Regions from separate parts of the Sphingopyxis sp. 113P3 genome, predicted to be linked through region 3. Evidence: predicted binding sites of a transcription regulator. Region 3 holds the regulator's gene; each other region holds the start of a gene.
The links. The regulator LexA, encoded in region 3, represses DNA repair genes until DNA is damaged. The targets are predictions, from matches to a motif close to GTTCCNCNCTTGTTCT.
Positions count from the first base shown of each region.

Region 1: the regulator LexA is predicted to act here: its motif matches at 3,049-3,064, upstream of LH20_RS02880 (ribonucleoside-diphosphate reductase subunit alpha).
Region 2: the regulator LexA is predicted to act here: its motif matches at 6,151-6,166, upstream of LH20_RS22365 (LexA family protein).

Region 1 covers NZ_CP009452.1:618,519-628,984, forward strand. Annotated here, with positions in the region: gene LH20_RS02875 (ribonucleotide-diphosphate reductase subunit beta) at 1-942, opposite strand, end outside; gene LH20_RS02880 (ribonucleoside-diphosphate reductase subunit alpha) at 1,052-3,010, opposite strand; gene LH20_RS24145 (EAL domain-containing protein) at 3,750-4,259, opposite strand; gene LH20_RS02885 (CHASE2 domain-containing protein) at 4,190-6,031, opposite strand; gene LH20_RS02890 (acyl-CoA dehydrogenase) at 6,161-7,900, opposite strand; gene LH20_RS02895 (L-threonylcarbamoyladenylate synthase) at 7,954-8,910, shown strand; gene LH20_RS02900 (DMT family transporter) at 8,907-9,809, opposite strand; gene LH20_RS02905 (SDR family NAD(P)-dependent oxidoreductase) at 9,927-10,466, opposite strand, start outside.
Region 2 covers NZ_CP009453.1:180,886-191,351, forward strand. Annotated here, with positions in the region: gene LH20_RS22315 (periplasmic heavy metal sensor) at 1-145, opposite strand, end outside; gene LH20_RS22320 (hypothetical protein) at 142-414, opposite strand; gene copC (copper homeostasis periplasmic binding protein CopC) at 534-905, shown strand; gene copD (copper homeostasis membrane protein CopD) at 907-1,836, shown strand; gene LH20_RS22335 (ArsR/SmtB family transcription factor) at 2,075-2,407, shown strand; gene arsC (arsenate reductase (glutaredoxin)) at 2,368-2,847, shown strand; gene LH20_RS22345 (arsenic transporter) at 2,847-4,133, shown strand; gene arsH (arsenical resistance protein ArsH) at 4,133-4,879, shown strand; gene LH20_RS22355 (hypothetical protein) at 5,190-5,849, opposite strand; gene LH20_RS22360 (helix-hairpin-helix domain-containing protein) at 5,859-6,059, opposite strand; gene LH20_RS22365 (LexA family protein) at 6,200-6,634, shown strand; gene LH20_RS22370 (Y-family DNA polymerase) at 6,639-7,901, shown strand; gene LH20_RS22375 (hypothetical protein) at 7,907-8,659, opposite strand; gene LH20_RS22380 (IS1380-like element ISPme1 family transposase) at 8,803-10,158, shown strand.
Region 3 covers NZ_CP009452.1:1,990,631-2,001,096, forward strand. Annotated here, with positions in the region: gene gyrA (DNA gyrase subunit A) at 1-344, opposite strand, end outside; gene LH20_RS09655 (hypothetical protein) at 533-1,813, shown strand; gene LH20_RS09660 (hypothetical protein) at 1,872-2,855, shown strand; gene LH20_RS09665 (sensor histidine kinase) at 2,852-4,228, shown strand; gene LH20_RS09670 (citrate synthase) at 4,339-5,625, opposite strand; gene gltX (glutamate--tRNA ligase) at 5,663-7,093, opposite strand; gene lexA (transcriptional repressor LexA) at 7,307-7,984, opposite strand; gene LH20_RS09685 (molybdopterin molybdotransferase MoeA) at 8,050-9,240, opposite strand; gene moaC (cyclic pyranopterin monophosphate synthase MoaC) at 9,237-9,710, opposite strand; gene trpC (indole-3-glycerol phosphate synthase TrpC) at 9,786-10,466, opposite strand, start outside.

The sequences.
Region 1 (10,466 bases), 1.4 Mb from region 3:
GTTCCAGTCGCCGCGGGTCGCAGCCTTCGAATATTCGGTGGCGCGCGTTTCGAAGAAGTTCGCATGTTCGACGCCATTGAGGAGCGGCGCAAGCCAGGGCAGGGGGTGCTCGTCGATCATGTAGATCGGCTGGAATCCAAGCTGGCCGAGGCGCCAGTCGGCGATGTAGCGAATGTAGCGCTTGATCTCCTTGGGAGTCATGCCGGGGACGGGTCCCTGTTCGAAGGCAAGGTCGATGAAGGCGTCTTCGAGCCGCACGGTCTTTTGACAGCAGTCGATGATATCCTCGCGCACGCTCTTGGTCAGGCAGTCGCGTTCCTTGACGAAGGCGTGGAACAACCGGGTGATGCCCTCGCAGTGCAGGCTTTCGTCGCGCACCGACCAGCTGACGATCTGGCCCATGCCCTTCATCTTGTTGAAGCGGGGAAAGTTCATAAGCATCGCGAAACTGGCGAAGAGCTGAAGCCCCTCGGTAAAGCCGCCGAACATGGCAAGTGTGCGCGCGATATCCTCGTCGCTGTCGACGCCGAACGTGCCCATATAATCGTGCTTGGCACGCATCTCGTCATATTCGAGGAACATGCCATACTCGCTTTCGGGCATGCCGATCGTGTCGAGCAGGTGGCTGTACGCCGCGATATGAACCGTCTCCATATTGCTGAATGCAGTCAGCATCATCTTGATCTCGGTCGGCTTGAACACGCGGCCATATTTGTCGTGGTAGCAATCCTGCACCTCGACGTCTGCCTGGGTGAAGAAGCGGAAGATCTGGGTCAGGAGGTTGCGCTCGTGGTCGCTGATCTTCTGCGCCCAGTCGCGGCAATCCTCGCCCAGCGGCACTTCTTCGGGCATCCAGTGGATCTGCTGCTGGCGCTTCCAAAAATCATAGGCCCAGGGATATTCAAAGGGCTTGTAGGTCTTGCGGGCTTCCAACAAAGGCATCGGTTTATCCTTGCGTCAAATCTCTATCGTCATGTCAGCCCAGGCTGGCATTGCTCACCTCAATACACGCCGCTGACCCCAGCTTCGCTGGCGAGGGGCGGAGCGAGCGTCACTGGCAAGCCAGGCACTCGTCGTAGTCGGTCGTCCCGGCCGACAGTTCGAACTTCGCGGCCTCGGGCGTGTTGTCAGCCTCGACCCCTCCCGCGAAGCCGGCGCGCTGCACCGATTTCGAGCGGAGATAGTAAAGCGATTTGATGCCAAGTTCCCACGCGCGGTAGTGGAGCATCAAGAGGTCCCACTTCTCGACGTCGGCCGGAATGAAGAGGTTCAGCGACGCCGCCTGATCGATATAGGGGGTGCGGTCGGCTGCAAGTTCGAGCAGCCAGCGCTGGTCGATCTCGAAGCTTGTCTTGAACACATCCTTCTCGTCCTGCGTCAGGAAGTCGAGGTGCTGAACGCTGCCGCCCTTTTCGAGGATCGAGTTCCATACCGCATCGCTGTTCTTCGCCTTGTCGACGAGCAGGCTTTCAAGGTGCGGATTCTTGACCACGAAGCTGCCCGACAGCGTCTTGTGGGTGTAGATATTCGCTGGGATCGGCTCGATGCAGGCGCTGGTGCCGCCGCAGATGATGCTGATCGATGCAGTTGGCGCAATCGCCATCTTGCACGAAAAGCGCTCCATGACGCCCTGATCGGCAGCGTCGGGGCAGGGGCCGCGTTCCTTGGCGAGCAGCATCGATGCCTGATCGACCTGGCTGCGGATATGCTTGAAGATGCGCAGGTTCGAGGACTTGGCCATTGCGCCCTCGAAGGGCAGGCCGCGCGCCTGGAGGAAGCTGTGGAAGCCCATGACGCCGAGGCCGACCGACCGTTCGCGGCTGGCCGAATATTTGGCGCGTGCCATTTCGGGCGGCGCGCGGTCGATATAGTCCTGAAGGACATTGTCGAGCATGCGCATGACGTCTTCGATGAAGCGCTTGTCGCCGTTCCACTCGTCCCAGGTTTCGAGGTTGAGGCTCGAAAGGCAGCAGACTGCGGTGCGGTCATTGCCCAGATGATCCCGTCCCGTGGGCAGGGTAATTTCGCTGCACAGGTTGGAGGTCGAGACCTTGAGGCCGAGGTCGCGGTGATGCTTGGGCATCATCCGGTTCACCTGATCGATGAAGATGATGTAGGGTTCGCCGGTGGCAAGGCGCGTCTCGACCAGCTTCTGGAAGAGCGAGCGCGCGTCGACAGTCCCGCGGACGCTCTGGTCCTTGGGGCTGCGGAGGTTGAATTCGGTGCCGTCGCGGACTGCCTCCATGAACTCGTCGGTGATCAGCACGCCGTGGTGCAGGTTGAGCGCCTTGCGGTTGAAGTCCCCAGAGGGCTTGCGCACTTCGAGGAACTCTTCGATCTCGGGGTGCGAAATATCAAGATAGCAGGCGGCCGAACCGCGGCGGAGCGAACCCTGACTGATCGCGAGAGTCAGGCTGTCCATCACGCGGACGAACGGGATGATGCCGCTGGTCTTGCCATTGAGGCCCACCGGCTCGCCGATGCCGCGGACATTACCCCAATAGGTGCCGATGCCCCCACCGCGCGAGGCCAGCCACACATTCTCGTTCCAGGTGCCGACGATGCCTTCGAGGCTGTCGTCGACGCTATTGAGGTAGCAGCTGATCGGAAGGCCGCGACCCGTGCCGCCGTTCGAGAGCACGGGGGTCGCGGGCATGAACCACAGCTTCGAGATATAGTCGTAGAGGCGCTGGGCATGATCCTGGTCGTCCGCATAGGCTGATGCGACGCGGGCGAAGAGATCCTGATAGGATTCTCCGGGCAGAAGGTAGCGGTCCTGAAGCGTCTCCTTTCCAAAATCGGTAAGGAGCGCATCGCGGCTCGCGTCGGTGAGGACATTAAAGCGCCGGGCGTGAACCTTGGGTTCGCCGGTGTCGTTCAGCTTCGCGGGTGCCGCAGGCTCGCTCTTCGCATCGCCGGCCGATTCGGTCGCTTGGGACGCGTCGTTTTTCGCCAATTCCATCGTCGCCACGTCGTTCGTCTCCACCCGATCCGTTTCCCGAAAATCCATCGATCTCGCCCCATAATGAGCGCGCCCGAGCGCGCTTTGTTCCCGTCTTGTTCGACTCGGGGACGAAGCCCCAGCCTAGCATTTTATCGCGCCTTCGGGGGACATATTTTAGGGCGCAAAAGGGTTCTTCCCGTGCCCATATGAAAGGGGCGACGGAAATCCGCCATTTTCGGCCAAATACTAATTATTGGGTGCCCCCGTCGGCTGACCCACCATCTATAGTGCCACGTCGGCCCGGCGATGCAAGACGGTAAATGACGAATGAATGACTCAATTCGTCGACATTTTGATTCGGTTCATCGCTCAGTTTGCACGTCTCGCGCCTCTGAGCTGAGGCTTTCCGCGGGGTTGAGGTCTATCGGAGGTCAGGAGAAAAGGGGGGCGAAAAAATTTCCTACTCCTGGAGCCTCTTGCCGCAATGATCGATGGGCCTTTCCGAGACGGCCAGGTGCTCAGGAAAAATTGGCTCACCCATTGCCCACGACCTGAGGGCCGACACGCGCGGGATCTGGCAATGAAAAAGGGCCCCAGCGATGCTGGAGCCCTTTTGAAAATCCTTGCTGGATTCTCAGGCCGGAGTGCCACCGCTGCCGGTGCCGCCGCCGCCCAGGAACTTCCACAACCAACCCATTTCAGATCTCCTGATGCCCACTGCCAACCAGGACAGTTAACGCGCCGTATACCTTAAAAAATAAGGTAAAGCGAGTCTTAACCTTAACAAACGCTACCAGATTGGCAGTCAGGCCGAGCGGCTGTGGGGCGAGGCGAGGAGTGAGGCTGCGAGTTCGGAGAATATCTGCGGTTTTCCAAGGTGATAACCTTGGCCGACATCGCAGCCGAGCTGTTCGAGCAGCGCCATTGTCGGGGCATCTTCAATGCCTTCGGCTACTGCCACGGCTCCGAGGCGGTGCGCGAGATCGATCGTCGATTTAACCACTTCGAAGTTTCGCTGCGAATCGCGCATGGTCATCACGAATCGCTTGTCGATCTTGATCTCATCGGCCTCGATTTCGGTCAGATATTCAAGGTTCGACTGCCCCGTGCCATAGTCGTCGATCGACAGACGGATTCCCGTCCGGCGCAATTGCGCGAGCGTCTGGCGTGCCTGACGGCTGTTCTCGATCTGCGCGGTTTCCGTGATTTCGATGGTGAGCGCTTCGGGGGGCAGATGATGCGCCGTCAGCATGACGCGGATCGTCCCGACCAGGTCGCTATGGTCGAGGAGCGTAGCCGACAGATTGACCGACATATTGACCGGCAACCCGCGGCTTCGCAAATGAGCGGATGAGCGGATGAGCGGATCGCCTGATCCATCACGAAAAGGGTGAGACGATAGATGTCCTGGCTCTTTTCAGCCTGAACGATGAATTCGTCGGGCGGGATGGGGCCGCGCGTCGGGTGCGTCCAGCGCGCAAGCGCTTCCACCCCGACGAGCCTGCGGGTTGCAATCTCATATTGCGGCTGGAAGGCGACCCAGATGTCCCCCCCGGCGAGCGCATCTTCGAGCTGCGAGTGGAAAGATAGCTGCCAGCCCGCATCCTCTTTCTGGCGCGGCATATATTTGGTCCACAGCGCCCGCGTGCGGATCGACTTTTCAGCCGCGACCAGCGCCGCGGCGAGACGCTGGGCATTCGAGCCTTCAAATTCGTCGTTGACGCCGAAAGCGATGGCGACGTCAATCTTGAGTTCGCCGATGGTCAGCGGGGCGTTGAACAGCGCTGCAAGCCCCGCGAGATGCTCCTCGATCTGGCTATGCTGATAATAGGGAACGAGCCATGCGAAAGTGCCATCGAGATCGTGGTGGAGCTGCGTCCCGTGACAGGCAAGCGTGAGGCGGCGCGCGACCTGGTCGACGAGCTGCTGGCTGCCCTCGCCGGGAAGGAAAGCGGCGAGATCCTCGAAATTGACGAGCTTTGCCGCGATGACGGTCGCGCTGCCGAACGGCGTCTGGCCGCGCAGTGCCTCGAAATTGGGAAGGCCCGAGACCGGATTTTCACGCTGCGCCGAAAAGCGGCGCCGCCTGCGCGAGACGTTGGCGCTGACCGCGGCGACGAAGAAGAGGGCAACGCCTACCGACGAGGTGACGAGCGAAGCGCTGAGCATGACCTTGGCAAAGATCAATAGAAGGACAACGCCCAGCGCAATCCAGGTGAAATGCCTCTCCAGCCTGGTAAGCAATGCAATCAGCATCGTCGCTAGAGCGACGAGAAACGGTGGCATCCAGCCAATATTCACCGGAGTGCCACGTTTCAGTGCTTCCGCAGCGATAAGATGAATATAGGGACCAGGCACGAGGTCGTGACCAGGAAGATAGTGCTGGTCGGGAAAGGTCGACGCCGTGCGACCGAAAATGACTTCCTTGCCGCGGAGTTCACGTTCTCCGATCCGACCTTCCATAAGGTCGATCGCGCTATATTCGGTGATCGTCGACAGGTTGTAGGAGAAATCGAGACGGAACTCGGCGGGCCGGGCAGTTCGCCTGTTCGCGAGCGCAGCGGCTACGCTCGGCAACAGCCGCCCGTCCGCTTCGTACATCAGGGGAACATTCCACACCTGCCAGATTTGATAATTCCAGGCGATACTGGCGAGTTGTGCCCGCCGGCCGGCTATTTCAGGATCGGGAAACACCGAAAGCAACTGATCGCGACCGGGAACCGACTGCGTCGCGACGGCCAGAATGATATGATCGTCCATCTTGCGGACGGCCTCGGCCAAGCGGGGGGTGCCGGGATCGCGCTCCTGTCGCTGATAATAGAAATCGACGACCAGTCGACGTGCGCCGGCCTTTCGGACCGCGTCGATAACGTCCGCATGCTCAGCGCGGGCAAAGCGCCCCTCCGGAACGCTGGCCAACGTCCGGTCGTCGAGACCTATGACAACGATATCACCTGAAACCGGACGCCATGCGGTCCAGCCGATGGCGGATTCGATGACCCTGTCGATTGGTTCTGCGGCAGAGGACAGCGCGGCGGCGATACCAAGCAGCAGCGAGAGCGCAAAGGAGCGCCAGCTGATGATCATCTTGTTCGCGATAAACGACACGCGCGCTTCTCCGGCCATTGTCGGACGGACCTAGCGAGCGATGGTTATCATCGCGTTAATGATAATTACCGGGAAGGCTTTGGAAAAACCCGCCTCGGCCGGTAAAAATCAGAGGCTTTCGGGCAGTGTTGGAAGCGCCGCGTCGCCCGCCAGTGCCGCGGGGGCGAGGCCCGTTGCCGCGGGAACGATCTGCTGAAGATAAAAGCGCGTGGAGGCAATCTTGGCTTCCAGGAACGCCGTGTCGCCGCCTTCGCCGAGCGCAGCCTTTGCGGCGCGGTGCTGAAGCGCCATCAGCCAGCCGCAGGTCGCGGTGGCGAGCATGGTGAGATAGGGATAGCTTCCTGCGAGCCGATCCGCGGTACCGGCGCTGACCATCCAGTCGGTGACCGCGCGGCAGGCGTCGGCGAGTTGCTGCAGTTCGGGGAAATCCCCCGCACCATGCGCTATGTCATTGATGAGACCGCGAATGAGGTCGCTGCCCGCCATTCCGAGCTTGCGGCCAACCAGATCGGCCGCCTGGATGCCGTTGGTTCCTTCGTAGATCGGGGCAATGCGCGCGTCGCGATAATGCTGGGCGGCGCCGGTTTCCTCGATGAAGCCCATTCCGCCATGGACCTGCACGCCGAGGCTTGCGACCTCGCAGCCGATGTCGGTTGCGTGTGCCTTGACGAGCGGGATCAGCACCTCGGCCCGCATCGCGGCGGCCTCGTCGCCGAGCTTGCCAAAGTCGATCTGCGCGGCGGCGTAATAGACCAGCGCGCGTGCGGCCTCCGTCTGGGCGCGCATCCGCCACAGCATGCGACGGACGTCGGGGTGTCGGTCGATCGTCACGGGCGAGCGATCGGGCGAACCGGCAAGGGCCGACTGCACGCGCTCAGCGGCATAACGCTGCGCCTGCTGCGTCGCGCGTTCCGCGATCTGGACGCCCTGACAGCCGACCATCAGGCGGGCGTTGTTCATCATCACGAACATCGCGCGCATGCCGCCCATTTCCTCGCCGACGATCTCGCCGAGGCAATCCTCGCCCTCACCATAGACCATCACGGCGGTCGGAGACCCGTGAATGCCGAGCTTGTGCTCGATCGATGCGCAGTGAACCCCGTTCGAAATTGTCGGATTGCCGTCGGCGTCGAGGCGGTACTTGGGGACAAGAAAGAGCGAAATGCCGCGCGTGCCCTCGGGCGCACCGGGTGTGCGCGCAAGAACGAGATGCACGATATTGTCGGTAAGGTCGTGCTCGCCGAAGGTGATGAAGATCTTCTGTCCCCTGATCTTGTAGAGCCCGGCGTTGGGGCCTTCGGTGATCTTTTCGGCGGTCGAGCGCAGTGCGCCGACGTCGCTGCCCGCGCTCGGCTCGGTGAGGTTCATCGTGCCGTTCCATTCGCCCGAGACCAGCTTGGGCAGCCACGTCGCCCGCTGCTCCTCGGTGCCATAGGCCATCAGGGCGTGGATCGCCCCAGGGGTAAGGATGTTGCAAAGCGTAAAGCCCATGTCGGCGCTGCCGAGCGCCTCGATCACGACGGTCGCGAGCGTGAAGGGCAAGTCCTGCCCGCCATATTCGCCGGGGCCGTCGATGCTGCCCCAGCCCGCCTCTACAAATTGCTTGTAGGCCTCCTTGAAGCCCGGGGGCATGGTGACCTTGCCGTCCTGCCATTTGGGATTGTTGGTGTCGCCGACCCGGTTGAGGGGGGCATAGACCTCGGCGGCGAAGTCGCCGATTCCGGTGACAATCGCCTCGACCATATCGGGGGTTGCCGCTGCAAAGCGTTCGTGTGCCGCCATCGCGTCGATGCGCGCGATATGATTGAGGACGAAAAGCTGTTCAGTCGTCGGCGCCGTATAGGTCATGAGCATTCCCGCTTTTGGGGGTGATTCCGTTGCGCCGGGCGCTATAGCGCGGCATGGCCGAGCGTCCAATCAAGAGTGTGGAAACCGAGATCGCCCTTTATGGGGCCGATGCGGTCGCGCGCGCCGCGCGGCTGATCGCGCAGGGGCAGCCGGTCGCGGTGCCGACCGAGACCGTCTACGGCCTTGCCGCCGACGCGCGCAGTGCCGAGGCTGTCGCCCGCATCTATGCCGTAAAGGGGCGGCCCGATTTCAACCCGTTGATTGTCCATGTGCCGGATCTGGCCGCGGCTAAACGCCTAGGCGTGTTCGGGGCAACAGAGCGGGCGCTCGCGAAAGCGTTCTGGCCGGGGCCGCTCACCTTGGTAGTGCCGCGCTCGGCTGATTGCCCAGTGGCGCGGATCGCGACCGCGGGGCTCGACACGATCGCTCTCAGGGTCCCGGGGCACCGCGCGATGCAGGCACTGCTTTCCTCGGCCGGGGTACCGCTGGCGGCGCCAAGTGCCAATGCAAGCGGACAGGTGAGCCCGACGAAGGCTGACCATGTCGTGGCGAGCCTTGGGAACCGGGTCGCGCTGGTCATCGATGATGGCGCGACGAAAGCGGGGGTCGAGTCGACGATCGCGCGGGTGGCTCACGGCGCCGTCGAGGTGTTGCGGCCGGGACCGGTGACGGCTGCAATGTTGCACGCGGCGAGCGGCCTGCGGGTGACCGACAGACAGGGCGCCGAGGTCGTGGCACCAGGGATGCTGGCAAGTCATTATGCGCCCGGAAAACCGGTGCGGCTCCGCGCGGACGAGTTCGAACCCGACGAATTCGGCATCGGCTTCGGTGACGTGCCCGGTGACTATCAGTTGAGCGCGGCGGGCGATTTGACCGAGGCGGCGGCGCATCTGTTCGACGCGCTCCACGCGGGCGCCGCGAGCGCTAAACCGAGGATCGCGGTGGCGGCCATTCCGCACGAAGGGCTGGGCGCTGCGATCAACGACCGGCTATCGCGCGCGGCAGTCTAGGCCGCCGCGGGCTCTACAGGATCGCCATGCGGCGCCTTGCGCGCAACGATCAGGCAGGCACCGACGATCAACATGGCGCCAGCGAGCGTTGGCAGCGTCACAGGCTCGGCATAGAAATACCAGCCGAACATCATCGCCCACAGGAACCCCGTATATTCGGTGGTCGCGAGGATTTGCGCCTCGGCGCGGGCGTAGGCCCAGCTCAAGAGGAGGAGGGACAGAATCGCGAGGAGCGCGGCGCCGACGATGGGCGCCGCATCGGCGGCAGCCGGCACCACCGCGAACCAGGGTGCAGCAAGGGCGAGAATTAGCGCGACAAAGGCGTTCTGATAGAAAGCGATCTCCATCGGTCCTGCCATTTTCGCCTGTCGCCGCGCGAGGATGAGGTTGTAGGCGTAGCATACGGCCGAGAGGAATACCGCCCCGACCGCCCACAAGGCTTCGGCGTCGTGGCTCTCGCCGCTGAACTTTCCCGCAACGATCACCAGCACACCCGCGAAGCCGAGCAGCGAGGCCGCGACCGAACGGCGGCCGATCCGTTCACCGAGAAAGATCGCGGCCATATAGAGCGCCAGGAGCGGCGCAACGAACGCGAGCGCGATCGCCTCCGCCATCGGCAGTCTTGCGAGCGCCCAGAAGAAGCCGAGCGCCATCAGCGCAACGAACAGCGAGCGCAGCGCATGGATGCGCATCGTTTCCGCGTCGGGCCAGGCTGGACGCGCTGCGAAATAGATAAGGCCGCTCAGCAGCGTCCCCGCAATCGTGCGCCAGAGCACGGCATTATAGGCCCCGATTGCGATCGACAGTCCCTTCATGAGCACGTCCATCGACGAAAAGGTCGCAATCCCCGCGCAGGCGACGAGGAAGGGGATCAGCGGCGAAGGCGAGTCAGGACGCATGGAAGGGGCTCTAATCTACCTTCTCCTTCGAAGGGCCTTCGTCAGCGGTTCAGTCGGCACATGGGATGGCCCGCGCCGATCGATCTTCCCGGGGCATTACGAGGGGAGGCGCCGGGCTCACCGGAAAGTTGCCAATCCCGCCCCGTCGATGTTGAGCTTTTGTCCCGAACAATAGGGGTTGGCATCGCTCACGAACCACAGCACTGCCGCTGCGACGTCATCGGGAGTAGGAACGCGACCGAAGGGGAATTTGGCGTCGAGCTGATGAATGTCGTCATTGCCCGTGATGGCGCGTGCCAGGCGTTCGCCCATGTCGCTGACGGTCAGCGAGGGGGCGACGATATTGACGCGGACGCCATTTTTCATCTCTTCCTTGGCAAGGGTCAGCGCGAGCGCCTCGCCTGCGGCCTTTCCCATATTGTAGGGCGCACCATTGGCACTGTGGCTGAGCGTCGCGACGCTGGAAATGACGATAATGTCGCTGCGCGGGTGCGTACGAAGCTGCGGGAGCGCGAGGCGGCTGACGCGGTGCGGGCCAAGAGCGTGCGTTGCGATGACGCGCTCGAGTTCGGCAGGGTCGGTGTCGGCGACACTTCTCCCGCGACTGGCGATGCCGGCATTGTTGATGAGGATGGACATGGGCCCGAGATCGGCCTC
Region 2 (10,466 bases), on a different replicon from region 3:
GCGTCAGCTTGTGGTGCAATACGTCATGCAGCGCGGCACCTGGCTGCTTGGGCTGCGGCAACAGCGCCCGCCCGACGAACACGCCTCCGATCGCGGCCAGAAAGGCGAGCACGACACCGAGAACGATGCGCGTCGTCGAGGTCATTGCTCACCCAGGAGCAAGGAGGAAGGCGCAAGCGGCGACGCTCCGCCAAGCGGGGCCAGGGAAACGGTCGGGCGGGCAGCGACGGGCAGCTCGGCTCCGACGATGCCGATCGCAAGCGCCGCTGCCGTCACTACGCCAAGACCGATGCCGGCCTGCCGCACGACGGGCCGCGAGCCGATCCGTGCAAGTACCCGCGTCTCGATGCCGTCCAGCGCGGCAGGGGCGGGTGCGCCCGCCAGCCTCGCCAATGCTCTGTCCAGTTCGTCCATGCTTTCCACTCCACCCCACTAGCATTTCATACGCAGGATTGCCCGACATCCCTCATCGGGCGGCTAAGGGGTGCGCGACCGGGGCGCGTAGATAGGGCACGAACCCACGGAGTAATCTCATGCGTAGCATCTTCCTCCCTACCGCCCTCGCCCTTCTCGGCATCGCCAGCGCAGCGCAGGCTCATCCGAAACTCGTGACAGCCTCGCCGACCGCGAATGCGACCGTCGACAAGCCTGCCCGTATCGAGCTGCGTTTCAGCGAAAAGCTGATGCCGAAGTTCTCCGGCGCCGATCTCATGATGACCGGACATGGCGGGGCAACGCACGCGCCGATGAAGATCACGACGACGGCAGCCGTCGCCGGTGACGGCAGCACGCTTGTCCTTACGCCCAAGGCGCCGCTCGCTCCGGGCCGCTACACCGTTGCATGGCATGTCGTGTCGAGCGACACCCACCGCGTCGCCGGCAACTACACCTTCGCGGTCAAGTGACGTGGAAACCGACTGGCCGCTGATCGCTGTACGCTTCGCGCTCTTTCTGGCGCTGGGCGGGCTGTTCGGCCTGTCGGCATTCGGCCTCTACGGCCTCAAGGGACGCGAGCGCGCCAGCGCGCTCGCGTTGCGCCTCTGGCTCGTCGGTCTCGGTTTGCTGGGCCTTCTGCTCTCCGCCATCGCACTCGCGCTACTCGCTGCGGCGATGGCGGGCACACCGCCCTGGCCAATCGATCGCGAGGCGATCGGAATGCTGCTTTCCGGGTCGACCATAGGCACGGCATGGGAAGCACGCATGACCGCGCTGGTCGTGGCGTCGGTCGCCGCCTTGGCGGCGGCCGGACGTGCGCCTCTCCTCGGCGTCGTGGTGATCGCCAGCGCTGTGGCGCTGGCGACACTCGCCTGGACCGGGCACGGTGCGATGGATGAGGGCGCAAAAGGCTGGGCTCACCTCCTTGCCGATATTCTCCACCTGCTCGCAGCCGGTGCTTGGGTCGGGGCGCTGTTTGGCCTTGTCCTGCTTGTGGCTCGCCCTACCCGCCGGGCCGACGCGGCTCATCTGACGCTTACGCATCGTGTACTGCACGGGTTCGGCCTGGTCGGTACGATCGTGGTCGGCACCATTATCGTTACCGGCCTCGTCAATACATGGCTGCTAGTCGGTGTAGGCAACCTTCCAAAGCTCGCCACATCCCTTTACGGCCAGCTCCTGCTCGCCAAGCTCGTCTTGTTCGGCGCGATGCTGGTGCTGGCATCGCTCAATCGCTTCCGGCTGACGCCCGCATTGGAGCAAGCGCTGCCGGGTAGCGATCAACGCGGCGCACTCAGCGCTTTACGGCGCAGCCTCGGGATCGAGGCGGTCAGTGCCATTACGATCCTCGCGCTCGTCGCATGGCTGGGAACGCTCGAACCACCCATGTCGGCGATGTGAAGAGTAGGGCGACCGATCAAGGTCGCCCGACGCCACTTACGCGACCATCTTCTCGCATTCTTCCGCGCAACCTTTCAGCCGAAGGGCCGGCAAGGTCATGCAGCCCTTCCCAACTGGGATCGAGTTTTGGGACGCCCTTAGTCCTCCCGAAACCCGTTGCGGGTGAGTGGCGAGACACGTGATCTACCAACAGGCGCGAGACAATAGCGTTAACCGATATATCTGCTATGCTGGATATATGGAAATCGATTCGGCAATCGCTGCTCTTGGTGCGCTCGCACAGGGAACACGGCTCGATGTGTTTCGCTTGCTGGTTCGCCATGAACCGACCGGACTGGCGGCCGGTGAAATCGCCCGTCAGCTTGACGTGCCGCAAAACACTATGTCGGCGCACCTCGGTATCCTCGCCCGCGCCGGCTTGGTCCGATCCGAACGGCATAGCCGGTCGATCATCTACCGCGCCGATCTGGGCGGCCTGCGCGCGCTGACCCTGTTTCTCGTCAAGGACTGCTGCGCCGGCTCGCCCGAACTATGTGTGCCGCTCCTCGCCGAACTCGCCCCTTGCTGCTGAAAGGACGCCCCTTGGCCATTGATATCGTCATCTATCACAACCCTGCGTGCGGCACGTCACGCAACGCCCTCGCCATGATCCGCAATGCCGGCATCGAACCGCATGTGGTCGAGTATCTGAAAACCCCGCCCGCACGCGCGCTGCTGGTCGAGCTGATCGACCGCGCCGGCATGACGCCTCGCGAGCTGCTGCGCGAGAAGGGAACCCCCTATGCGGAGCTGGGCCTAGGCGACACGTTCCTGTCCGACGACGCGCTGGTGGACGCGATGATGGCGCATCCGATCCTCATCAACCGGCCGCTGGTCGTCTCGCCGCTCGGCGTGAAGCTGTGCCGCCCTTCCGAAGCCGTCCTCGATCTGTTGCCGAGTGGCCAGCTTGCCGCGTTTGCCAAGGAAGACGGCGAACAGGTGGTTGATGCTTCGGGCCAGCGCGTCGCCTGATGCTTCTTGCCGTCCTGATCTTCGTCGCGACGATCGCGCTCGTCATCTGGCAACCCAAAGGCCTCGGCATCGGGTGGAGCGCGATAGGCGGGGCCGTCGTGGCGCTGCTCGCAGGCGTCGTCACCTTGTCCGACGTGCCGGTAGTATGGGGCATCGTCTGGAACGCGACGGCCGCGTTCGTTGCGATCATCGTCATCAGCCTGTTGCTGGATGAAGCCGGGTTCTTTGAATGGGCGGCGCTGTACGTCGCCCGCTGGGGCGGGGGGCATGGTCGTCGGCTGTTCGTCCTGACCGTGCTGCTCGGCGCGGCGGTGTCCGCGCTATTCGCCAATGATGGTGCGGCGCTGATCCTGACACCGATCGTCATCGCCATGCTGCGGGCGCTGGGGTTCAAGGACAAGGCGACGCTGGCTTTCGTCATGGCGGCCGGGTTCATCGCCGACACCGCAAGCCTGCCGCTGGTCGTGTCGAACCTCGTTAACATCGTGTCGGCTGACTTCTTCAAGATCGGGTTCGGTGACTATGCAGCCGTGATGGTGCCGGTCGATCTGGTGTCGATTGCCGCCACACTGGGCGCGCTGCTGATCTTCTTTCGACGTGATATACCGCGAAATTACGACGTGGCCGCGCTGCGTGCGCCCGGTGCCGCAATCCGCGACACCACGACCTTCCGCGCCGGATGGATCGTCCTTGCCCTGCTGCTCGCCGGCTTCTTTCTGCTGGAACCGCTCGGCGTCCCGGTCAGCGCCGTAGCCGTTGCCGGCGCGATCTTGCTGCTGGTGACTGCGGGGCGAGGCCATGTCATCCAGACCGGCAAGGTGCTGCGCGGCGCGCCGTGGCAGGTCGTCATATTCTCGCTCGGCATGTACCTGGTCGTCTATGGCCTGCGGAACGCGGGCCTGACCGATCATCTGGCGGCGCTGCTCGACCGCCCCGCCCAAGGCGGGGTGTGGGGCGCGGCGCTGGGAACGGGCGTGATCGCGGCCGTCTTGTCGTCGATGATGAACAACATGCCGACCGTGCTGTTAGGCGCGCTCTCGATCGACGCGACCCACGCGACGGGCGCGATCAGGGAAGCAATGATCTACGCCAACGTGATCGGCTGCGATCTCGGCCCCAAGCTGACGCCGATCGGCTCACTCGCCACGCTGCTGTGGCTGCACGTCTTGGGGCAGAAGGGCGTGCGGATCGGATGGGGCTATTATTTCCGGGTCGGGGTCACGCTCACCGTGCCCGTCCTGCTCATCACCCTTGCCGCGCTCGCGCTGCGGATCGGACTTACCTGATGCCCCTTCGCGACCTTGCCGACCCCGAATATCTGCCGGCACTCGATACCGCCTATGCCATCCAGCGGCCGGCGCTGGGGCTGGGCGCGATCGATCCGGCGCCGCGTATTCTCCTGCTCTATGGCTCGCTGCGCGAACGATCCTATTCCCGGCTGTGCGTCGAGGAAGCGGCGCGTCTGCTCCGCTTTTTCGGCTGCGAAACGCGCCTCTTCGATCCGTCCACCCTCCCGCTACCTGATCAGCACGCTGGCGACGATCACCCGGCCGTCCATGAGTTGCGCGAGCTATCGATGTGGTCGGAAGGGCAGGTATGGTGCAGCCCCGAACGGCACGGACAGATCACCGGCATCATGAAGTTGCAGATCGACCACTTGCCGCTCTCGATGGGTGGGATGCGTCCGACGCAGGGCCGCACGCTCGCCGTGATGCAGGTGTCGGCCGGGTCGCAGTCGTTCAACAGCGTCAACACGCTGCGCGTGTTGGGCCGATGGATGCGGATGGTGACGATCCCCAACCAATCGAGCATCGCTAAGGCGTTCAACGAGTTTGACGACGCCGGTCGCATGAAGCCGTCTAGCTATTACGATCGGATCGTGGACTTGATGGAGGAACTGGTGCGCTTTACCGTCCTGCTGCGCCCCCACACCGTCCAGCTTATCGATCGCTACTCGGAGCGCAGGGAGGCCGGGATGCCGATCAATCCGGCCACGGACCTGTCGAACATCGCGACCGCGCCACAGTCCTGACGCCTTTCTCGATTGGGAACCCGTAGCGAGACAGCCGGGGAGTTTGCGCTGATCGCGCGCGTCGCGACTGCACGGTTTTCCCAAGTCTGTTCCCCAATGGGTTTTCCCAACATGGCCAGTTGAAGATGGAGAAACGGGACGATCCGCAAACGTGCGTATGTGTGACGGAGCGCCTGTCCGGCTCGATCGGCATCGAGCGGTGTCACCTAACCCGTCACGCAATCTATGCACCTCAATCGGTTCCGGCTCGGGGCGGAATGACACGCTAAGGACCGATCCTTAGACCCCGTGCCGGCTGCGCCCCCTCCAGTCAGGTCGGCGTCGCGTCGGGAGGGGGGCCTTGCGCGATCGACCATTCTCTACCGGTCCTGGCCTGAAGCCGCTCGACGATCTTTTGACCTCGCTCGGCGAATATCTCGTCGAGCGCATCGACGAGCTTCGTCCAGTCGTTCGACCCTCCGATATAGAACCCGAAGCGGAAGCCTAGATTGACGATGAAGCGCCCTTCATCCTCCTGGATCTCCATTTCATCGTTGACGGAATCGTGTTCTGCAACATGGGCATATCGCTTGTTCCGCATATCGATGATTTCGTCATGGGCGCTGCGCAACGCCTCGGGCAGCGCGTCGCGAGCGAAGCCGCTGCCGCTCCCTCCGGTGTGAAGCCGGACATAGGTGGCGACGAAGGCGGTCGTTAGCATGTCCAATTCGAGGAACGCGGCCATATCCGCCTTGAAACGATAGACGGCCAGCTTGTCCCTGATGTGCTTCAGGACCGTCACGTGGTAGAAGGACAGCGATAGTCGCGAGAGCTGTTTCAGCTCCTTGTCGGCGGCTTCCAAGACTTTGCGACCGTCCTCGGCACGCGCGTAGATCGCTTCTTGCCATTCTCGCGGCAGATACTGGATCGCCTCTTCGGGTACGACATAATAGGCGCCATCGTCGTCGTCATCTGCGTCCGTGTCACTCATGCTCGTCTCTCAATTCGCGTCGCCCACGGTAAGGGCCGCGCTGCTGCCGTCGACCTTTCCGGCAAGTCCGGGCACTTCCTCCAGTTGGCGCAAATCGCTGAAGCCGCCGCGCTCCTCGCGGTAGCGCACGATCTCCGGGCCATGCCCATTGAGACCCGGAACAGCGTCGAGTTCTGCGGCGCTGGCGGTATTGACGTTGGTGGCGGGCATCGTGATCTCCTTGAACGCGCATCGTGCCATCTGTCGCGACGGTCGCAAGAGGAACCGTCCCCCGCGTTGCGGCGAATGGTTCAACTCTCCTGTTCCCCTTTCGTTCGCGCGAGTGTTACAATGGAGGGTGAAGGGAATCTCTGATGCTGCCTCTGATGCAGCCGGTCCCGCTTGCCGACGTGCCGCAGGGGACCATTCTCCGGATCGTTGGTGCAGCAGGAGCCGGCTTTCCAAGCCCTGCCCAAGACTGGCAGGACGACGCCATAAGCCTGATCGAGTTGCTGCGGCTCGATCGGGCGGCAAGTTTCGTCTTCCGCATCAGCGGATCGAGCATGATCGACGCTGGCATCCACGACAACGACGTCGTGGTGGTCGATCGCGACACGCGCCCCGTCGAGGGGCATATCGTTATTGCGATCGTGGATGGCGGCTTCGTGTGCCGTCAGCTCTGCCGGAGACGCGGCGACCTCCTCCTGGAAGCGCGGAACGCGCAGCAAATCTACGAGCCGACACCCGTGGAAGGGGTGGAGATATGGGGTGTCGTGCGGACCGGCGTCCGCGACTATCGACGCTAGCGCCGTGTCATGGGCAATCGTCGACATAGCCAATTTCTACGTCAGCGCGGAGCGATTGTTCGATCCGGCCCTGCGCGATGTGCCCGTCATCGTCTTGTCCAACAACGATGGCTGCGCGATCGCGCGCAGTGAAGAGGCGAAGGCGCTGCACGTCCGTATGGGCGACCCGGTCTTCAAGATGCGCGATCGGATCAAACGCCACGGAATCCAGCTCCGATCGAGCAATTATGAACTGTATGCCGACCTCAATCGACGCTTCAACGCGGTCATCGCCGATCACTCCGATATGGTGGAGATCTACTCGATCGACGAAAGCTTTTTCCGGCTGCCGGTGCTGCCGGACGGCCTCGGCAACGTCGTGGCCGCGCACGCGGTCCGCGAGGATATAGCGCGATCGGTCGGCCTGCCGACCCGGATCGGCTTGGGTCCGACCCGCACGTTATCCAAGGTGGCAAACGCCTTGGCGAAGGCGACCGAGAAGGTGTGGGGAGGGGTGGTCGATCTCCACGACGTCGAGCTGCGCCGGCGTCTGTTCGACCAATGGCCGGTAGGAGAAGTGTGGGGCATCGGGCACGCGCTGGCAGCGCGGCTCCGCCCGCTCGGTGTGAAGACGACGGCGGACTTGGCCGCGCTACCTCCGGCGGTCGCACGCGATGTGGGAACGGTGGTGCTGGAACGGCTCGTGCGCGAGCTGGGTGGGATCGAGTGCGACGACTTCAAGGTGGCGCCCGAACCGCTCAAGGCGACCGCAGTGACGCGGCAATTTGGCGCGCCCGTCTCCGATCTCGCCGAGCTGCGCGAAGCGATGGCGCGCCGCGCAGCGCGTGCGGCCGAGAAGATACGCGCGCAAGGACTGGCGGCGAGCCGGTTGATCGCCTTCGCACATGGCTCGCGTTATCGCCCGAACCCGCCTTCGGCATCCCGATCGGCGCGGCTGTCCCCGCCGACCAACGATCCGCGCATCATCGTGGGGATCGCGGGGAAGATGATGGAAGCGATGTTTCAACCGGGAGGCGTCTATACCAAATGCGGCGTCTTGCTGGAGGATCTGACAGCGGAAGGGGCGGGGCAGGCGGACCTCTTTGCGACAGCCGATCCCAAGGCACCCGCGCTGTTGGCGGCAATGGATGGTCTCAATAGCCGGTTTGGGAGAAACACGGTCATCTTGGCGGCGCAGGGGTGCGGTGCGCGGTCGTTCGATACGAAGCGATCACAGAAGAGCCCGGCATGGACGACCCGGATCGGGGAGATACCCGTTGCGCGATGAAGCCGTTAGCGGCTCCGGTCCTTATCGCGCGGTGCAGGTGCCTGCACCTGCGCCGCGCGGCCGATCTCGCCGTCCAGTGAACCGCCAGCCTTGATCCGATCGGCGACGAGCTGGCGCGTCGACTCCCTGATCGTTGCGACCATGCGGGCGCTTTCACCCCGATCGGCCGCCGTCTTCATGGCGGCATCGACAATCGCTTGCGCGGGCGAAAGGCGTGGATCGGCATGGTTCTTTTCGGGCGTGTTCTTGATGAAAAGCTCGGCAAGCCGCTCTTGCCCGGGTGAATGGCCGGGGGGGAGGATCGGCCGCTCCAGCGCCCGCACGGCGCGTTGAAGCTGCGCCGATTGCTGACCGTTGATCTGCACGCCCAGGGCGGCCCCGATCTCACGCACACGCTCAAGGGGCGTTTGTTGGGCGGTAACGACGGCATCGACCTGCCGCACGCCGAGATAGGTCAAAAGGTGGGACTGGTAGATCGGACCCTTGGCGTGCCGGACATAGGCAAGCTCGGTTCGTGCATTCGCGATGGCAGTAGATGGCGCGCTTTCTCCGATCAATTCGCGCAATCGTTCGGCCGCCTGCTGTCGGGCGGCGGGCAGGTAGCGTTCCAGTTCTTCGCGCGCCTTAGCGAGGGTGACGCGATAGCGTTGCCCCTCGGGTGGCGCGCGGTTCGGAAGCATGGCAATCCCGGCGGGACCGATGCGCGCCTCGGGCGCGAGGTCGCGCTTGACTGCCGCTGCGGAAAGAACCGCGGCCATGCCGCGATGATCCCCCGTTAGAAAGCCGTGCCGGGATGCCTCCATCCACCCCACATTCTCCAAGTAAGTCGCTGATTTCGCTGTCGTAATCGTGATATTTCGCATATAAATCATGGCGTTGACGGCTGCGAGGGGCGCGTTTCATGGATCACCTGGAGGGTGCGGGCTTGGCGCGGGGAGATCGGGTTGATTTCGACCGCCGTGTGCGTCTGGAGTTCCGTGGTGCGCAGATCAGTTCAGACGGTGGCCTGCTGGTGATGCGCGAGCTTGATGACGTGCTCGGCCTGTCCAATCTGGCGTCGGAGGCGCTGCGAGACAGCCGCACCGGGAAGAACACGCTCCATCGGCTTGACGGATTGTTCCGGCAATCGGTGTTCGGACGACTGGCCGGATACGAGGATGTGAACGATGCCGACCGCTTGGCCCTCGATCCCGTGATGCGTCAGGTCGTTGGCGGCAGGGCCGTCGAGGCGCAAGCTGCTTCGGCATCGCAGATGGGACGGTTCGAGACCGAGACGCTGGCTCTGGCCGCGAACCGGGCGGCGCTGGCCGATCTGAACGGCCAATGGATCGACCGGTTTCATGACCGCAACGGGTTGAAATACATCGTGCTGGACATGGACAGCTCGGTCAGCCCCACCCACGGCGATCAGGAAGGTACTGCCTGGAACGGGCATTTCGACTGCACCTGCTATCACCCCATCTTCTTGTTCAACCAGTTTGGCATGCTGGAGCGCTGCGCCCTGCGTAACGGCAATGTCCACAGCGCCGATGGCTGGCGGGATGTCCTTGATCCCGTCATTGCCCGATATGCTGGCCGCGACCTTGGTGGACGCTTCTTCCGGGCCGACGCTGCCTACGCGATCCCCGCGATCTATATGCGGCTGGAAGAAGCCAGGTTCTTCTACGCCATCCGTCTGCCCGCCAACGCCGTCTTGCGCGAGAAGATCGCGCATCGGCTGACACGGCCCGTGGGACGGCCTTCGCTGACCAAGGTCAAACGGTTCTTCGAGGACTTCGAGTATCAGGCGGCGTCCTGGGACAAGCCGCGCCGCGTCATCGCCAAGATCGAATGGCATCCGGGCGAGCTGTTCCCCAAAGTCGGCTTCATCGTCACCAACCTGCCGATGGAGCCAGACTGGGTGGTGAGGTTCTACAACCAGCGCGGCACCGCAGAGCAGCACATCAAGGAAGGCAAATATGCCTTTCGCTGGACGCGGCTGTCATGCCGGAAGTTCCGGCACAACGAGGTGCGGCTGCAACTGCACGCGCTGGCCTACAACCTGGCAACCTTCCTGCGCTGCATCGAACTGCCCGAGGCCATGGCGGACTGGTCGTTGACCAGCCTGCAACTCAAGCTGATCAAGATCGGCGCCCGCGTCGTCCGCCACGCCCGCGCCATTACCTTCCAGTTGGCCGAGGTCGCCGTCACCGGCCCGATGGTGCGGGCCGTCCTTGCCGCCATCCGCCGTCTTCGAACGCCTCCGTCATGCGCATGACCACGATCCATGCCCAAGCTGAACGAAAGCGGCAGGACAGGTCCGTCTGCCGCGCGGAAAAGCGGCTCTGCCGGGCCAGAATGCTGCGGGTTCGAGGCTTGATCCACCCGACTTCGGCCGTTTGCGCGACGACAGACACCGCTCGGGGCGAAAAACGCTTGCCCAGCGAGCAAAATCAGGCGATCTTGAAGTCAAGCGGCGGGCCACTTGGGGAATGTCGGTTGACACCACGCCGCTGGGTTAATACAAACTCCCCTTCGTCCTGACACCTTATTGGAGCGCCGATCATGTCAATAAAAACTCTGTTC
Region 3 (10,466 bases):
TCGGGGTCCATCGAGCCGAAATTGCCCTGGCCGTCGATCAGCGGCACGCGCAGCGACCAGTCCTGCGTCATGCGCGCAAGCGCGTCGTAGATCGCGCTGTCGCCGTGCGGATGGTAGTTACCCATGACGTCGCCGACGATCTTCGCCGACTTCTTGTACGGACGGCCCGGAACGAAGCCACCCTCCTGCGCTGCATAGAGGATGCGCCGGTGCACCGGCTTCAACCCGTCGCGCACATCGGGGAGCGCACGGCTGACGATTACGCTCATCGCGTAATCGAGGTATGACGTCTTCATTTCATCGACGATATTGATCGGCGAAACGCCGTCCTCGGACGGCTGCATAGGCGTATTTTCTTCGGTCAAGACCCGGCCTTTTTGGTTCTTTCGGGAGATCCCAACGGACTAGCCGATGGCGGGAGAAAAGGCCAGCGATTCGCCCCGGTTTGGGGAGATTTTTTCATGCGTCCCTGCGCTGCTCAATCGGTCCTTTTGCGCATCATTTTCTGGGCTCATGACGTCCGACAAGCAGCTTGCCAATCGCGCCCGCCGCCGTAAAGCTCTCGCGCGATGACCGCTTTCCCGCCTGGTGTCGCCCCGTGGCCCTGATTGCGCTGGTAGGGGCCAGCGAGACGCTGCCCGATGGCGGGCTGCGCGCGCTCGTGTCGCTCGCAGGCGAGACGCTGATCGAGCGGCAGGCTGCAAGGCTCGCCGACGTCGGCGTCACCCATCTTGCCGTTGCAGTGGGTTCGGTACCCGCCGAGCTTCTCGCGACCTGCGACCGCATTCGCCGCCGGGGGATGCGGGTTACCTCGGTGCGGACCGCCGCTGACCTGATGGCCCTTGTCGAAGAGGACGACCGGATCATTCTGGTGGCCGATGGTTTGCGCGCGGGCGGGACGCATTATGCGGCGATCGCAAAGCCCGGGACGCCCGCAATACTGGTCACCGGCGACACGGTGCTCACCCAGGGGTTCGAACGGATCGACGCGACCCGCCGCTGGGGCGGACTGGCGTGCCTCTCGCCTCCGATGGTTGCCGAGCTCGCGGCGATGCCGGGCGAATGGGACATGATGCTGACGCTGCTGCGTCTTGCAGTGCAGGCGGGCGCGCGGCGGCTCTATTGCGAGCCCGCCTTGTTCGAACAGGGCGAAATCGCGATCGTTGCCGATCGCCGGATCGCGGCGCTGATCGAGCAATCGAGCCTGCAGCAGGTCGAATATGGCGGAATGGGGCTCGGGCGCTCGGCGATCATGATGCCGCTCGTCCGGCTCGCCGGACCGCTGCTCGTCAAATCGCCCGCAACGGCGCGCTATCTGCCTTATGTCACCGGGCTTCTTTGGGTCATCGTCGCGCTGCTCGCGGCGAGCGGCCTTGCCGCTGCAGGGGCGCTTGTCGCCCTGTTCGGCGGTCTTGGGCTTGCCGCAATGCGCTTTCTTTCGGCCTTTCGCGCGGAAAGCGCCGGCCAGGACCGGTGGCGCGAAATCATCCGCACCTTCGCCTGGGTGCTGCTCGCCATCTTCCCCTGGCTCATGTCGCTGGCAGGCGCCGCGCACGAAGCGCCCCCCTTTGCCGAGGCGGCGCTCGCACCCTGCCTCGCCGCTGCGATTCTGCTCGCGCGGTGGCTTTATGAAGATTCAGGAGAAAAGCGCCGCTTTCACTGGCTTCTGCCCGATGCGGACCAGGCGTGGATCATGCTCGCGCCGTCGCTGCTTTTCGGCTTCGCGGCCCCGATGTTCGCCATCCTGCCGCTCCTCGCGCTTCTCCAGATCCTGCTCTGGATCCGTCTCGCACGGCGCCCCGAAGCGCGATAAAACAAGGTCCTTGAAGGTTTAGAGCGCGTTAACGCCATTCTGCTATTGGCGATTATCCATGCGTGATTCCTTCGCCTCGCCCGGTATCGAGCTGCCGTCGCCGACCCTGTCGGCGCGCCTTCGGGAGATGGCGGATTTTCTTGCTGCACCCAGTGCTGAGCGGTTGACCGAGGAGCAACGCGCGCTGGCGCTCGGTATCGCACGCCGCCTCATGGTCGACGTGGCCGCCCGGCTCGACGCCGACATCGACCCAGCGGCATTGTGGGAGGATTGGATCAGAGGCGGGATACCGGGAGCAGGTCGCCTTGCGGCCCCCTGTTTTGCGCGCGGTGAGGAACATCGCTGGCGGGAGCAATCGGCGCAGCGTGCGGCGCCGCCGCTGGTTCCCGCGCCCGAGGAGGTTGTTGGCGGAGACGGGAAAGGCGATTTTCCCGGTGCCGACGCGGCGATGCCCGACGCCGCGCGCTTCTATCTCGCGTTGCAGATCGCCGACCGGCGCCGCGCCGATGCCCTTGGCAATCCCTGCATCGCGGTTGCTGATCTCGACACCGATCTTTTTCGCGCGCTGCTGCTCGATATCGCCGCGTGGCGGCTGGTAGAGGTTGGAGCCGCGCAAGCCGACGCAGCGCGCCTCGGCGATGCGGTGCGGAGCGCGCTTGCAAGGCGAGCGAGCGAGACCGGCATCGATGCCGCCGCTGCCAGCTGGCACCGCGCGCTCGAAGCCGAAGGCGCTCTCGCCGAAGCGGCGGCGCGCGCGATAGCACGGCATGACTGGCCTGCGCTCATCGGGCTCGCTGCGGCCGCACACCGCCAGCCCTACGCCGCGATGGCGCTGACGCTGCTCACCGCCGAAACCGCAGCATTGCCCTCGCTGCTTGCCCCGCTTCGCATCGAACGCACGGCGATTGCACCGCTCGAGGCGTCGCTTTCCCTGCTGCCCTGCCGCACGATTTCGGGCAGCGCCGCGCCCGACGAAGATTATGCAGCTCTCCTCTCGGCGCGTGCCGGGAGCCTCGTTCCGCCCGCGGAGGGCGGGACATGATCGCGCCCATCGTTCGCGGCCGGATCGACCGGGCGGGTGCGCTCATCAGCGCCGACGCACCGCTGCTGCGTCTTCAGCAGCGGGCGGGAGCCGGGCTTGAGAAGCCGCTTGCGCTTCCCCATCTGGCGCGGCTCGCCGCGCTCGCCCAGCGGCTGCAGCGCGAGATCAGCCGTCCGCTCCATGCCGCCGATGATCACAGCGACGTCTTCGCGCTCGTTCGCATCATTCCTGATGCCGAGGGCGCAAGCCTCGAGATCAGCGATTGGCGCACGCGCCCGGTCACCCAGCCGCAGGCGCCGGTCGAGAGCGAGCTGCCGGTCGCAGCCGATGGCTGGAGCTGGGAATGCGATGCGCGCCTCCGGCTCATTGCGCTGCGTCCCGGTCCTGAGGCCGCGCCGGTTCCGGAGGATTGGGAAGGCCGGTCCTTGTCGGAACTCTTCGAGCTGCAACCCGATGGTGACGGGCATTTCGCCGTCCTCCGCGCGCTCGCGCGGCAGACGTCGTTCAAGGGCCAGTCGGCGCAGGTGGAGGCGGCGGGAGAGCGGACCCCTACCATTCTCTCGGGCGATCCGACCTTCGATGCAGCAGGGGGATTCACCGGCTTTCGCGGGGCCGCCGTTCCAGGCGCCGTGCCGGGCGAAGCGGCTCCGGTGCGCTCGCCCGCAGACCCGGTATTCGGGTCGCTCCCACTTTCGGACCCGCAGTTCGGGCGGCGGATCGATGGCGCGCTGCGCGGGCCGCTCAGCCGGATCATCGCGACCGCCGAGACGATTTCGGGACAATTCGACGGCCCGATCCGCGCCGATTATGCGCGTTACGCCGGCGATATCGCGCATGCAGGGCGCCATCTTCTCGGCCTCGTCGACGACCTTGCCGACCTCCAGAATATCGAGCGCCCGGGTTTCAAGGCGGCGCGTGACGAGATCGACCTTGGCGATCTGGCCCGCCGGGCCGTCGGGCTGCTCGGGATGAAGGCGGAGGAAAAGGGTATCCGTATCGACGCGCCGCGCACCGACGATCAGGCGCCCGCATATGGTGAATTCCGCCGCGTCCTCCAGGTGCTGCTCAACCTCCTTGGCAATGCGATCCGCTATTCGCCCGAGAATTCGCTGATCTGGATCCGCGTCGACCGCGAGGGCGACCGGGCGACGGTGACGGTTGCCGACCAGGGGCAGGGAATTTCGGCCGAGCAGCAAGCGGTGGTGTTCGAGAAGTTCGAACGCCTCGGCCGCACCGACAGCGGCGGGTCGGGGCTCGGCCTCTACATCGCCCGGCGGCTCGCCCGCGCGATGGACGGCGATCTCACCGTCGACAGTGCCCCGGGGCAGGGCGCGCGCTTCACGCTCAGTCTCCCCGCGCGCGAAGGGGCATAAGGCTCATCCTCCAGGCGCGAATGGGCTGCTCCTGAACGGCTCATCCCGAAAAGAAAGGGCCGCGCCTCGGCGCAGCCCTACTCTCTTTCGCATTTGCGGGGGCTTCGCGCTCAGCGCTTCTCCACCGGTACATAGCTGCGCTGCGCCGGGCCCGTGTAAAGCTGGCGCGGGCGGCCGATCTTCTGCGCCGGGTCGGAAATCATCTCGTTCCACTGCGCGACCCAGCCGACGGTGCGGGCGAGCGCGAAGAGGACGGTGAACATCGTCGTCGGGAAGCCGATCGCCGACAAGATGACGCCCGAATAGAAGTCGACGTTCGGGAACAGCTTCTTCTCGATGAAATAATCATCATTGAGGGCCATTTCCTCAAGCTGCAGGGCCACGTCGAACATGGGATCATTGACCTTGAGCGCGGCGAACACCTCGCGCACCGTCTTCTGCATCACGGTCGCGCGCGGGTCGTAATTCTTGTAGACGCGGTGGCCGAAGCCCATCAGGCGGAAGGGATCGTCCTTGTCCTTCGCCCGCGCGATATATTCGGGGATGCGCTCGGGCCGCCCGATCTCGCGCAGCATGTTGAGCGCGGCTTCATTGGCGCCGCCGTGCGCCGGACCCCACAGGCAGGCGATGCCCGCCGCGATGCAGGCAAAGGGATTGGCGCCCGAGGAACCGGCAAGGCGGACCGTCGACGTCGACGCATTCTGCTCATGGTCGGCGTGGAGGATGAAGATGCGGTCGAGGGCGCGCACGACGGCGGGGTCGACCTGATATTCCTCGGCGGGGACGCCGAAGGTCATGCGCAGGAAATTATGCGTATAGCCAAGGTCGTTGCGCGGATAGACGAACGGCTGGCCGACCGAATATTTATACGCCATCGCCGCAATCGTGGGCATTTTCGCGATGAGTCGGTGGCTGGCGATCATGCGCTGGTGCGGATCGTTGATATCGGTCGAGTCGTGATAGAAGGCGCTCAGCGCACCGACAACGCCGCAGAGGATCGCCATCGGGTGCGCGTCGCGGCGGAAGCCGCGGTAGAAGGTCGCGAGCTGCTCGTGGACCATCGTGTGGCGGGTGATGGTGTTGTCGAACCGGGTCAGCTCGTCCGCGCTCGGCAGTTCGCCGTTGAGCAGCAGATAGGCGACTTCCATGAAGCTTGAATGCTCGGCGAGTTCGCCAATCGGGTAGCCGCGGTGGAGCAGCACGCCCTCGTCGCCGTCGATGTAGGTCAGCTTCGACTCGCAACTCGCGGTCGAGGTGAAGCCGGGATCATAGGTGAAGGCGCCGGTCTGACCATAGAATTTGCGGATGTCGACAACATCGGGGCCTACGGTTCCCGACAAAATCGGGCTCTCGATGCTCGTGTCACCCAGGGTGATTTTGGCGGTCGGTTCGGTCATGTTTCTTCCCCTGTGTGGAGGGCCAAAGGCAATGTGGCTACGCCCCTGCCGGAAAATTGTGCGCTGCGTCAAGTCGCGCCAGACTGGCGTCGCGGCCGAGCAGCAGCAACACGTCGAAAATTCCCGGCGACACGGCGCGGCCGGTCAGCGCGGCGCGCAGCGGCTGGGCAAGCTTGCCGAGCCCCAGCTCTGCAGTTTCGGCGGTCTCGCGAACCGCCGCTTCGATGCTCTCGCTGGTCCAGTCGGTGAGACCCCTGAGCCGCTCGGTCACATCCAAAAGGAGGCCCTCGGGCGCATCGCGCAGCAGCTGGGCGGCCTTCTCGTCCATCTCCAGTTGATCAGGCAGAAAGAGGAAGACGGCGCCCTCGGCGATTTCGCCGAGCGTCTTCGCGCGCGGCTTGAGCGCGCCCATCGCGCGGGTGAGGAGCGCGCGGTCCGCATCGTCAAGCGGCCGTCCGACCAGCGCTTCGACGCGCGGCGCAACGAGGCCGGCGAGCCGCGAATCGTCCGCTTCGCGAATATAATGCCCGTTCAGATTCTCGAGCTTCTTGAAGTCGAAGCGCGAGGGCGAACGGCCGACATTGGCGAGGTCGAACCATTCGATCGCCTGCTCGCGGCTGATGATCTCGTGATCACCATGCCCCCATCCGAGCCGCAACAGGTAATTGTTCACGGCCTCGGGAAGATAGCCCATCTCGTCCCGGTAGGCATCGACGCCGAGCGCGCCGTGGCGCTTCGACAGCTTCGCACCATCGGCGCCGTGGATCAGCGGGACATGCGCGTAGACGGGCTCGCGCCAGTTCATCGCGCGGATGAGCGCCGATTGGCGGAACGCATTATTGAGATGATCATCGCCCCGAATGATGTGCGTCACCCCCATGTCATTGTCGTCGACGACGACGCTCAGCATATAGGTCGGCGTTCCGTCCGAACGGAGCAGGATGAAGTCGTCGAGCTCGGCATTCTGCACCGTCACCTCGCCCTGGACGCGGTCGTGGATGGTCGCCGAGCCCTCCTGGGGAGCGCGCAGGCGGATGACGTGCGGCGCTTGAGGGTCGCCGTCATCCCGATCCCGCCACGGACTGCGCACCCGGAAGGGTACGCGCCTTTCCTGCGCCTCGGCGCGCATGGCGGCAAGCTCGTCCTGCGTCAGGTAGCAGCGATAGGCCTCACCCCGCGCCAGCAGGTCGTGCGCGACCTCGGCGTGCCGGCCCGCGCGCGCAAATTGATAGACCGCCTCGCCATCCCAATCGAGATCGAGCCACTTCATGCCGTCGAGAATCGCGTCGATCGCGGCCTCGGTCGAACGCACCCGGTCGGTGTCTTCGATCCGCAACAGGAATTTGCCGCCGTGGTGGCGCGCAAACAGCCAGTTGAAAAGCGCGGTACGCGCGCCGCCGATGTGCAGGAAGCCGGTGGGCGAGGGGGCGAAGCGGGTCACCACGGCACTGCCGGTCGCTTCGGTCAAATCAGTCTGGTCTGGGGTTGCCACCACGAAGTCTTTCACTCGTTTTTGCCGTCGCCGGCGGGGGCCGGGACGGATCGGGGGTGCCCCTAGCATGGCGACATGGCCGCTTCAAACGCCCATTCGCGTCAGCGCCGCCCCGTCGGTGCGGCGGGCCAAATTCCCATGGGACGCCCGCGCTACGCCGCGCACATTGGCGGCGGCGGAGGCTCGAGGTCAGTGGTAGCGGCGAAGCAACCCGGAAAGTCGCCCTTGAACCATGACGCGCTCGGCCTCGTAGCGCTGCGGCTCGTAAGCGCTGTTCGCCGGGTCGAGGCGGATCATGCGGCCCTCGCGGCGGAAATATTTGAGCGTCGCGTCCTGCCCGTCGACCAGCGCGACGACAATGTCGCCTTCGCGGGCGGTGCTGGCTTTCTGGATCAGCGCATAATCGCCGTCGAGAATACCCGCCTCGATCATGGAGTCGCCCGAAACTTCAAGCGCATAATGCTCGCCCGAACCCAGGAGCGCGGCCGGAACCGAAAGCTGGTTGTGATCTTCGAAGGCCTCGATCGGCACGCCCGCGGCGATACGGCCGTGAAGCGGAACCTCGATGATGTCGTTCGCAGCGATCGGCCGCGCCGCTGCAGGCTTGCGCAGCGGCAGCACATTATGGTCGCTCGGCGCCTTCGCCCTTGCAGCTTCGGGAAGCTTCAAGACCTCCAGCGCGCGCGCACGGTTCGGGAGGCGACGCAGGAATCCTCTTTCTTCAAGAGCGCTTATCAAGCGATGTATGCCCGATTTCGACTTGAGGCCCAGTGCCTCCTTCATCTCTTCGAACGAGGGCGAAATGCCGCTGGCGTCGAGCCTTTGCTGGATGAAGTGGAGCAGTTCGTGCTGCTTAGCGGTCAACATCACTCGATCTCCATAAGTGGCTCGCCGGACATAAGGAGAACGATAGTGGAACAGAGCGGAACTTGTCAAGCAATCGCGATATAGTCAGCGCTTTCGAGCGGCGCGCGCGCGGGCGCGCGCGGCTCGCGGATCACGAGCGCATTGGCGGCGGCGAGCGGAACGGTCTGGCCGCTGTCCTGCGAGGCAAAGGGGGTGAGGCCGTCTGCATCGAGACGGGCGCGCAAATAGTCTCGCCGCTCGCCACCCGCCGCGAGCGGCGCTGCGAGCGGCGCCTGGCGGACGAGCGGGAGCGGCGCGCGCGCGCCCGCGAGATGGCGGACGAGAGGGAGGAGGAACAGCGTTGCGGTGACGAACGCGGAAGCGGGATTGCCCGGCAGGCCGAGCAGAGCGGCCGTGCCGATCGTCCCGGCGACGAGCGGCTTGCCAGGTCGCATCGCGACCTTCCAGAAATCGACCGACCCTCCCGCGCCGGCGAGCGCGCCTTGGATATGGTCATGATCGCCCACCGAGGCCCCCCCGATCGTGACGATGACGTCATGATGTCGCGCAAGATCGCGCAGGACATTCGCGATCAGCGTGCGATCGTCGGGTGCATGAAGGGGCAGGCCCACCTCGGCCGCCTCTTCCTTAAGCATCGCGGCGAGCATCGCACCATTGCTGTCGGGTATCTGGCCCACGCCAAGCGGATGACCCGGCGGGACGAGTTCGTCGCCGGTGGTCAGAATTGCAACGCGGGGGCGGCGGCCTACCGCTGCCGCAGGCGCGCCTGCCATGATCGCGGCCGCGATCGCGCCGGGCGTAAGCCGCGCCCCAGCGGCAAGCAGGCACGTCCCCGCGGCAAAGTCGCCAGCGCGCGCGCGCACATGTTTTCCGCGCGCCGCCGGGCCTTCGCCGGTCAGCACCAGGGCCGCGCCTGCTTCCGCGACATCCTCTTGTACCACCACCGTATCGGCGCCGGGGGGAAGCATTGCACCGGTAAAGATACGCATTGCCTCGCGCGCACCGATCGCGCGCGACGGCATCGCGCCCGCAGCCACCTCGCCCGTGATCGACCATGGCCCTGGAAGATCCTCGAAGCGTATTGCATAGCCGTCCATCGCCGATAGCGCGGCGGCGGGTTGATCGCGCAGCGCTGTGACATCTTTTGAAAGAAAACGGCCAACCGCATCGGTAAAGGGGATATTCTCGGGTGCAAGCGGTGCGGCGAGCGCCAAGATGCGTGCCTGCGCTTCCTCGACGCTCAAGAGCAGCTTCATTCGGCGCGCCAGTCGCCTGAGCGGCCGCCGCTCTTCTCCAAGAGACGGATGCCCTCCAGCACCATGGCCCGGTCGAGGGCCTTTGCCATATCGTAAAGCGTGAGAAGCGCGACCGAGGCGGCGGTCAGGGCCTCCATCTCCACCCCCGTGGGACCGGTTGTCGCGGCACTCGCGCGAACCAGGATGCCGCCGTCTTCCCAGGCAAAGTCCACCGTCACCTTGGTAAGCGCGAGCGGGTGACACAGGGGAATAAGATCCGCGGTGCGCTTTGCCGCCATGATCCCGGCGATCCGTGCGGCGGAAAGCACGTCCCCTTTGGGCATGTTCCCGGCGCGAATCGCCGCAAGCGCCGCCGCCGCCATGCGGATCCGCCCTTCCGCAATCGCAAGCCGCTCAGTCGCCGGCTTGGCGCCAACGTCCACCATATGCGCTGCGCCCGTTTCGTCGAGGTGAGTCGGTTTGTCTTTCATCGCGGTAAGCGAAGCAACGCAGGGCAGAAAAGGCAAGGGGGGGAGCGGTGAGGGGCAGGGGGCAAGGCCCGAGCCTCATCCCTCAAGCAATGCCTTGGTCGCGGCGGTGACGTCGCTCTGGCGCATCAGACTTTCTCCCACGAGGAAGGCATGGACGCCGTTTGCCGCGAGCCGCGCGCAATCGGCGTGCGTTGCAATGCCGCTCTCGCCGACGAGGAGAGTCCCTGCCGGTACCAGCTTTGCGAGGCGCTCGGTGACGGCAAGGTCGGTCTCGAAGGTGCGTAGGTCACGGTTGTTGACCCCGATCAGGCGCGATTCGAGCCGGGTAAGTGCGCGCTCGAGTTCGGCCTCGTCGTGAACCTCGACGAGAACGTCCATGCCGCGTTCGCGGGCGGCCGCCTCGATCTCGCGCATCGCGCCGTCGTCGAGCGCGGCGACGATGATCAAGATCGCGTCGGCGCCGATCGAGCGCGCTTCGGCGACCTGCCAGGGGTCGATCATGAAATCCTTGCGCAGCACCGGGAGGCTGCACGCCGTGCGCGCGGCGATCAGATACTCCTCATGCCCTTGAAAATAGGGCGCATCGGTCAGAACCGAAAGACACGCCGCGCCGCCTGCTTCATAGGAGCGTGCATGCTCGGCAGGGTTGAAATCTTCGCGGATCAACCCTTTGGACGGCGAAGCCTTCTTGATCTCTGCAATGAGACCGAGGCCGCCCGCGGCGATTCTTGCCTCGAGCGCTGCGGCAAAACCGCG